DNA from 2 places in the Sulfitobacter sp. R86518 genome. Region 1 is predicted to be linked to the other one. Evidence: riboswitches for the same ligand, from Rfam matches in the RefSeq annotation. Region 1 holds a riboswitch; the other holds the start of a gene.
The links. Region 1 has a riboswitch for thiamine pyrophosphate ahead of thiB (thiamine ABC transporter substrate binding subunit). Riboswitches for the same ligand answer to the same signal wherever they lie in the genome.
Positions count from the first base shown of each region.

Region 2: it holds a riboswitch for thiamine pyrophosphate, as region 1 does, so the genes downstream of both, thiD (bifunctional hydroxymethylpyrimidine kinase/phosphomethylpyrimidine kinase) here and thiB (thiamine ABC transporter substrate binding subunit) in region 1, are expected to answer to the same signal.

Region 1 covers NZ_JAXHCA010000005.1:32,113-35,594, forward strand. Annotated here, with positions in the region: gene SJY36_RS00890 (thiamine/thiamine pyrophosphate ABC transporter permease ThiP) at 1-555, opposite strand, end outside; gene thiB (thiamine ABC transporter substrate binding subunit) at 531-1,508, opposite strand; TPP riboswitch at 1,543-1,642, opposite strand; gene aroC (chorismate synthase) at 1,735-2,835, shown strand; gene SJY36_RS00905 (DMT family transporter) at 2,937-3,482, shown strand, end outside.
Region 2 covers NZ_JAXHCA010000005.1:1,298,752-1,302,233, reverse strand. Annotated here, with positions in the region: gene SJY36_RS07270 (TAXI family TRAP transporter solute-binding subunit) at 1-662, opposite strand, end outside; TPP riboswitch at 1,223-1,323, shown strand; gene thiD (bifunctional hydroxymethylpyrimidine kinase/phosphomethylpyrimidine kinase) at 1,391-2,197, shown strand; gene SJY36_RS07260 (FAD-dependent oxidoreductase) at 2,194-3,189, shown strand; gene thiS (sulfur carrier protein ThiS) at 3,173-3,370, shown strand; gene SJY36_RS07250 (thiazole synthase) at 3,372-3,482, shown strand, end outside.

The DNA.
Region 1 (3,482 bases):
CCGCAGGAGGGGAAGCTCGATGCTGCGAAATACCGCGCGCGGGGTCAGGCCAAGCTGTGCGGCCAGCCGGAACCGTTCCGCGGGCACGGTCTGCCACGCCTGCAACAGTAGCCGCGTGGCCAGTGGGAGGTTAAAGAAGACATGCGCCAGCACCACGCCGTGCAGCCCGTAGATCGTGATGCCGGGCAATCCGACCGCCGCCAGCGCCGCATTGAGCCAGCCCGCGCGGCCAAAGACCGCAAGCACCCCCAGCACGGCGACAATCACCGGCAGGATGAACGGTGCCCCCAGCAGCGTGACCAGCAACCCGCGCCCGACAAAGCGCCGTCGCGCCAAGGCGCGGGCGACAGGGATCGCCAGCACGGTAGACAGCAGGGCGGAAAGCGCGGCCTGTTGCACAGTAAACCGGATCGCGGACCAATCGGCCGGGCCAAGCCCGCTGCCGAACTCGGCCCGCCACAGCACCGCCCCCACCGCAGCAAGGATCAGCGCCGCAACCAGAATGGCGGCGCTGACGCCGGATTTCGTGCTTATTGCGACAGCGCGGAGAGCCATTCGGCCAATGCTTCCTCGCGCAGGGCGGGCACGTCATCGTTTGGGATCAGCAGCGCCTTGCCCGGTTCGATCAACTGTTCAAAGCCTTCGGGCAGCCCGCCTTGGGGCGTGACGGCAGGGTACATCCAGTTGGTCGTGGGCAGCACCGATTGCGCCGCGTCCGATACCATGAACTGCATGAACTGATCGGCCAGCTCGGGCTGGTCGCTGCCCGCCAGCTTGCCGACCACTTCGATCTGCATGTAGTGGCCTTCGTCAAAAGCGGCAGCGGCTTTGGTCGCGTCCTCTTCGGCGATCAGGTGGTAGGCGGGGGATGTGGTATAGCTCAGCACCATGTCGGCCTCGCCTTCAAGAAACAGGCCGTAGGCTTCGGACCAGCCCTTGGTCACGGTCACGACGTTATCTGCCAGACCTTCCCAGATCGCAGGGGCCTCGTCGCCATAAGCGTCCTTGACCCACATCAGCAGGCCCAGACCGGGGGTGGAGGACCGCGGGTCCTGGATCACGATCTTGAGGTCACTGTCGGCCAGCGCGCGAAAATTCGCGGGCGGGGTCAGATCAGCGTTATGGACAAAGGCGAAATAGCCCCAGTCATAGGGGGCAAAGCTGTCGTCTTCCCATGTGACCGGCAGGTCATAATCCGCGTTCACTGTGGCGGGCGCGAACAACCCTGTTTCCTTGGCCGCCGCGATCAGGCTGGTATCAAGACCCAGCACCAGATCGGCGTCAGACCGCGCGCCTTCCAGCTTGAGCCGCGCCAACAGCGCCGCGCCATCGCCCATGCCTACGAATTTCAGATCGCAAGCGCATTCCGCCTCGAAGGCCGCTTCGATCACAGGGCCGGGGCCCCATTCGGCGACAAAGCTGTCGTAGGTATAGACCACCAGTTCGGGCGTCTCGGCCCATGCCTGCGTGGCGAAAAGCGTGGTGGCAGCAAGTGTAAGATACTTCATGGCATCCTCCAAAATGCGGCGTCAGAAAGCGTTGGAGGTGTATCCAGACCTTCCCTCCGCCGGTGTTAACCGGTTCAGGTTCAACGGGTCCGTGCGCGCACATCTCAGCCTGTCAGGCCCCCCGAGGTGTCTTATCGGTAGAACGCCTGTCGCCCGCGCGCAAGGTGAAACCCCTTGAGGCATGGTGCAGCCCCCGTTAAGGATCACCGCCAAAGGAGCACCGCCCATGTCGATCAACAGCTTTGGCCATCTTTTCCGCGTGACCACCTGGGGCGAAAGCCACGGGCCTGCTTTGGGGGCCACGGTGGACGGCTGCCCTCCCGGTGTGACGATCACCGAAGAGATGATCCAGCACTGGATGGACAAGCGCAAACCCGGCCAGAACAAATACACCACACAACGCCGCGAGGCGGATGAGGTGCGCATCCTGTCGGGCGTGTTCGAAGGTGTCACCACCGGCACGCCGATCCAGCTGATGATCGAGAACACCGACCAGCGGTCGAAAGATTACGGCGACATCAAGGACAAGTTCCGGCCCGGTCACGCCGACATCACCTATTTCCAGAAATACGGCATCCGCGATTATCGCGGGGGCGGGCGGTCCTCGGCACGTGAAACCGCATCGCGTGTGGCGGCGGGTGGACTTGCGCGCGAAGCGATCAAGGCGATTGCGCCGAATGTGCAGATCACCGGCTACATGGTGCAGATGGGCCCCCACAAGATCGACCGCGATGCGTTCGATTGGGACCAGATCGAACAAAACCCGTTCTGGGTGCCCGACGCCAAAGCGGCAGAAGAGTGGGCGGCGTATCTGGACGGTCTGCGCAAATCCGGATCCTCCGTCGGTGCGATCATCGAGGTGACAGCGCGCGGCGTGCCCGCGGGCCTTGGCGCGCCGGTCTATGGCAAGCTCGACACCGATCTTGCCGCCGCGATGATGAGCATCAACGCCGTCAAAGGCGTGGAGATTGGCGAAGGCATGTCCGCCGCCATGCTGACCGGAGAGCTGAACGCGGACGAGATCAGCATGGGCCCCGACGGCCCTGTCTATTCGTCGAACCACGCGGGCGGTATTCTGGGCGGCATCAGCACCGGTCAGGACATCGTGCTGCGTTTCGCGGTCAAGCCAACGTCAAGCATCCTGACCACGCGCAAGACAATCACCAAATCCGGCGAAGATACGCAGATCATTACCAAAGGCCGCCATGACCCCTGCGTTGGCATCCGCGCCGTGCCGGTGGGCGAAGCGATGATGGCCTGCGTCCTGCTTGACCATATGCTGTTGCACCGCGGTCAGGTTGGCGAGAACCGCGGCATCATCGGCTAAGTCGCGCGGAACGCTTGGATTTTCCGCATGTTGGCGGGAATACGACGCGCAAGTTGACGCGGGGTCTTGCAACTTGAAACCTGCAGGCGCAAGCATGCGCCATGCAAAGCACCACGACAGAGCACCGCCCCGGCCGGGCCATCGCCCTTAAACTGGGGGCAGTCTTTCTGTTCTCGGTCATGGCGGCCCTCATCAAGATCGCGACGGCAACCGTGCCCGCCGCCCAAGCGGTGTTCTACCGGTCGTTCTTTGCCTTCCCGATGATCATCCTGTGGCTATGGCAAAGCGGCGACCTGCGCGACGGGCTGAAGCCCAGCAATCTGATGGGTCACGTCTGGCGCGGCGTTTTCGGGACCACGGCGATGGCGCTGACCTTTGCCGGGCTTAGCCTGCTGCCCCTGCCAGAGGTCACCGCGATCGGCTATGCCACGCCGCTTTTCACGGTAATCTTCGCCGCGATATTCCTGGGCGAACAGGTGCGTGTGTTCCGACTGTCTGCGGTGGCCGTGGGGTTGATCGGCGTGCTGATCGTTCTGTACCCCCGCTTTACCGTAGGCGGGGATAGTGTGTCGCAGCTTGCCATGCTGGGCGCGATGATGGTGGTTGCCGCGTCGATCATGCGCGCGCTTGTCCAGATCCACGTGCGC
Region 2 (3,482 bases), 1.3 Mb from region 1:
CCCGGCGCGCCTTCCATTTCGGACAGAACGGAAGAGATCGGCGAGCAATAGGCCACATCGGACTTCCCCTCGACAACCGAACGACAGTTTTCACCGTAGCTGGAGGCCGGGACGAATTCGATCTTTTCCTGTGCTTCTTCGGGCGTCATGCCGATAAAGGCAGGCAGGGCCTGGGTGATCGCAGAGACAATCGCGGGCGAGAACACGCCCGAGGTGACGCGCACGCCGCCTTTGCCGATGTCTTCAAGGCTTTGAAGCTCGGAATCGCCAGCCACAACAAAGCCCCAAGGGGTGTCGTTGTGGTGCCACAAGATCCGCTGCGGCATGGGTTTCGCCGAGGCGTAGCCGCCGACCCCTTCCGCTTGCAACGCCATTTCCGACGCGGAAACCGACGCGATCGCGATGTCTTCGCGGTCGGTCAAACGTTTGTAGCGCATGGGCTCGCTGTCTTCGGGAACGATCCGCACGGTGGTGCCGGTTTCTTTTTGCAACGCAGGCCCCCAACCGTTGGTCGAGGCAAAGCTGCCTGTCGACGTGCCCGGCGTGGCAATCACGAGCATGCGCGGCCACTCATACTCCTGCGCCATCGCGACGCCCGAAAGCGCCATGGATACCGCAAAGGACCCGACAGCGGCCTTGGCAAAACGTGTCATATTCTTCATGTGGTCTCTCTCCCTGTTGTACATCTTTGGATTGTTCGGGATCGCAGGATCACAGGCACCGCAAAAACTACGGATGCCCATGCGCAGGACGCAGATGTGATCTTTGCAGATGTCACGCAGCACCTCCCAATGCTTGTCGCGACGCGTCCGGAATGACCCGTAAAACGGGCCAGAAAACGCATCCTCCCGAGTGTCGGCCCCCTCCTCCCGAGGGTATCCGACTCAATCTGTCAATCAGCCTAGGGGCAAGATATTTCGATGCCAATACCGCAGAACAGAACTTGATACCGCAGCCGCGCGGGGTCTTTGCGCGATCACCCCTAGTTTGCTGATGCCAAAGGGTTAACGCCCCAGAATATGGGAAATGTGACGTTACGTTGCTTTGGGTTACGAGGCGTTGTTTCGGCTGACAAGCGTCAGGAGGGCTGTCCAAACCGCGCCCGTTTTGCCCAAAATATCGCCACCCTTGGTTGAATATTTTGCGGCTTGCACCGTTTGCCGAACTTGGCTACGCCTAAGGCAACGACGCTGCACGCCCCCACGGGGGCCGCAGTTCCAACATCTATCCGTCGGGGTGCCCTAGGGGGCTGAGAGGTGCGTGCACCGACCCGTCGAACCTGATCCGGGCAATACCGGCGTAGGGAACGGGTATCTTTGTGCAACGGCCTTGGGTCCACGCCACAAAGCTCATTCTTGCGTCTGCTTGCCCACCACCGAAAGGCGAGCATGTGACTAAGACGACCCCCATTTCCCTGACCATCGCCGGTTCCGACAGCGGCGGCGGTGCCGGTATTCAGGCCGATATCAAGGCGATGTCGGCCAATGGTGTCTATGCCGCCAGCGTGATCACCGCCGTGACCGCGCAGAACACGCGCAGCGTCAGCGCGGTACACGAGATCCCCGCCCCCATCGTCGCGGCCCAGATCGATGCGGTGCTGTCCGATCTTTCGGTGCAGTCGATCAAACTGGGCATGTTGTTTTCTCCGCAGATTATTCAGGCGGTGGCCGCTGCGCTCTCCGCGTTTCGGGGGGCCGTCGTGGTTGATCCGGTGATGATCGCAAAATCCGGCGATGCGCTGTTGCAAGAAGACGCCGTCGCAGCGTTGGTCGCGGATATCCTGCCGCGCGCCGATCTGCTGACCCCCAACCTGCCCGAAGCCGCCCGCCTGTTGAACCAGCCCGAGGCTGACAGCGCCGACCAGATGGTCACGCAGGCCCGCGCGTTGCTAAAGATGGGGCCGAAGGCGGTGCTGATGAAGGGCGGCCATAGCGCGGGCAATATCTGTAGCGACGCACTGGTCACCGCAGAGCGTGTCACATGGCTCAGCGCGCCGCGCATCGACACGCGCAATACCCACGGGACGGGATGCACCTACGCCGCGGCCATCGCTGCGGGGCTGGCCCACGGCAAACCCCTTGGCGCGGCGGTACAGGCCGCCCATGACTATCTGCACCGCGCCATCATCGCCGCGGATCAACTCGATATCGGCACGGGCCACGGGCCAGTGCATCACTTCCACGCGGTCTGGTCATGACGCAGGTCACCATCATCGGCGCGGGCGTCGCGGGGCTGTGTATCGCGCGTGTCTTGCTGGATCGCGGGATGCGCGTGCATCTGATCGACCGAGCCCGCCAGCCCGGTCCGCAAGGGTGTTCTTGGTGGGCTGGCGGCATGCTCGCCCCGTTTTGCGAAGGTGAAAGCGCCGAGGAACCGGTGATCCGGCTGGGCCAAAGGGCGGCGGATTGGTGGGACCAACACACCACATCGCTGCACCGACGCGGGTCACTTGTGATCTCTCCGGCGCGGGACAGCAGCGATCTGACCCGCTTTGCGCGCCGCACGACAAGCCACCAAACCCTGACGGGTGCAGAGATTGCGGCGCTTGAACCCGACCTTGGCGACCGCTTTGCCAAAGGGCTCTATTTCCAGACCGAGGCCCACCTGTCGCCCCGCATTGCGCTGGCAGAGCTGTGGCGCGGGCTGGTGGCCGATGGGGCCAGTTTCGAACAGGGCGAGGCCGCCCCCGAAGCGCTGGCGCAAGGCGGCCTCGTCGTTGATTGCCGCGGCTATCACGCGCGCGCCGATCTGCCTGAGTTGCGCGGCGTGAAAGGGGAAATGGCGCTGCTGTCCTGCCCCGATATCGCGATCACCCGCCCCATCCGCGTGCTGCACCCACGTGTGCCGATCTACCTCGTACCGCGCGGTGACGGGATTTACATGCTCGGGGCCACAATGGTCGAAGGCCGCGCCGGTGCCCATGCCAGCGTGCGGTCCGTGCTTGAACTGCTGAGCGCAGCCTACGCACTGTCCCCCGCCTTTGGCGAGGCCGAGATCCTAGAGATCGGCGTCGACAGCCGCCCCGCCTTCCCCGACAACCTGCCGCGCATCGAACGGCAGGGCAATCTGATCCGCGCCAACGGTCTGTATCGCCACGGTTTCCTGCTCGCCCCCGCGCTGGCGACCATGGTGGCTGACCTGATCCTTGAAGCCAAAACACCGGAGATTTTCCATGAAACTACAGCTTAACGGTGCCCCGCTCGACAATGAGGCGCCCACGCTTGCCGCCCTGCTAGAGTCCGAAGGATTTGGCGGCGCGAAAGTCGCTACCGCCGTCAATGGCAGCTTTATCCCCGCCAGCCTGCGGGCCAGCCACCACTTGTCCTCCGGCGACAGCATCGAAGTGCTCGCCCCCATGCAAGGAGGCTAAGATGCGCCCCTTTTACGGAGAAACCCTTGCCAATGGTCTGATGCTGGGCACCGCGCAATACCCCTCGCCCAAGGTGCTGTCAGAAGCCTTTGCGCGCAGCGGGGCGGCGGTG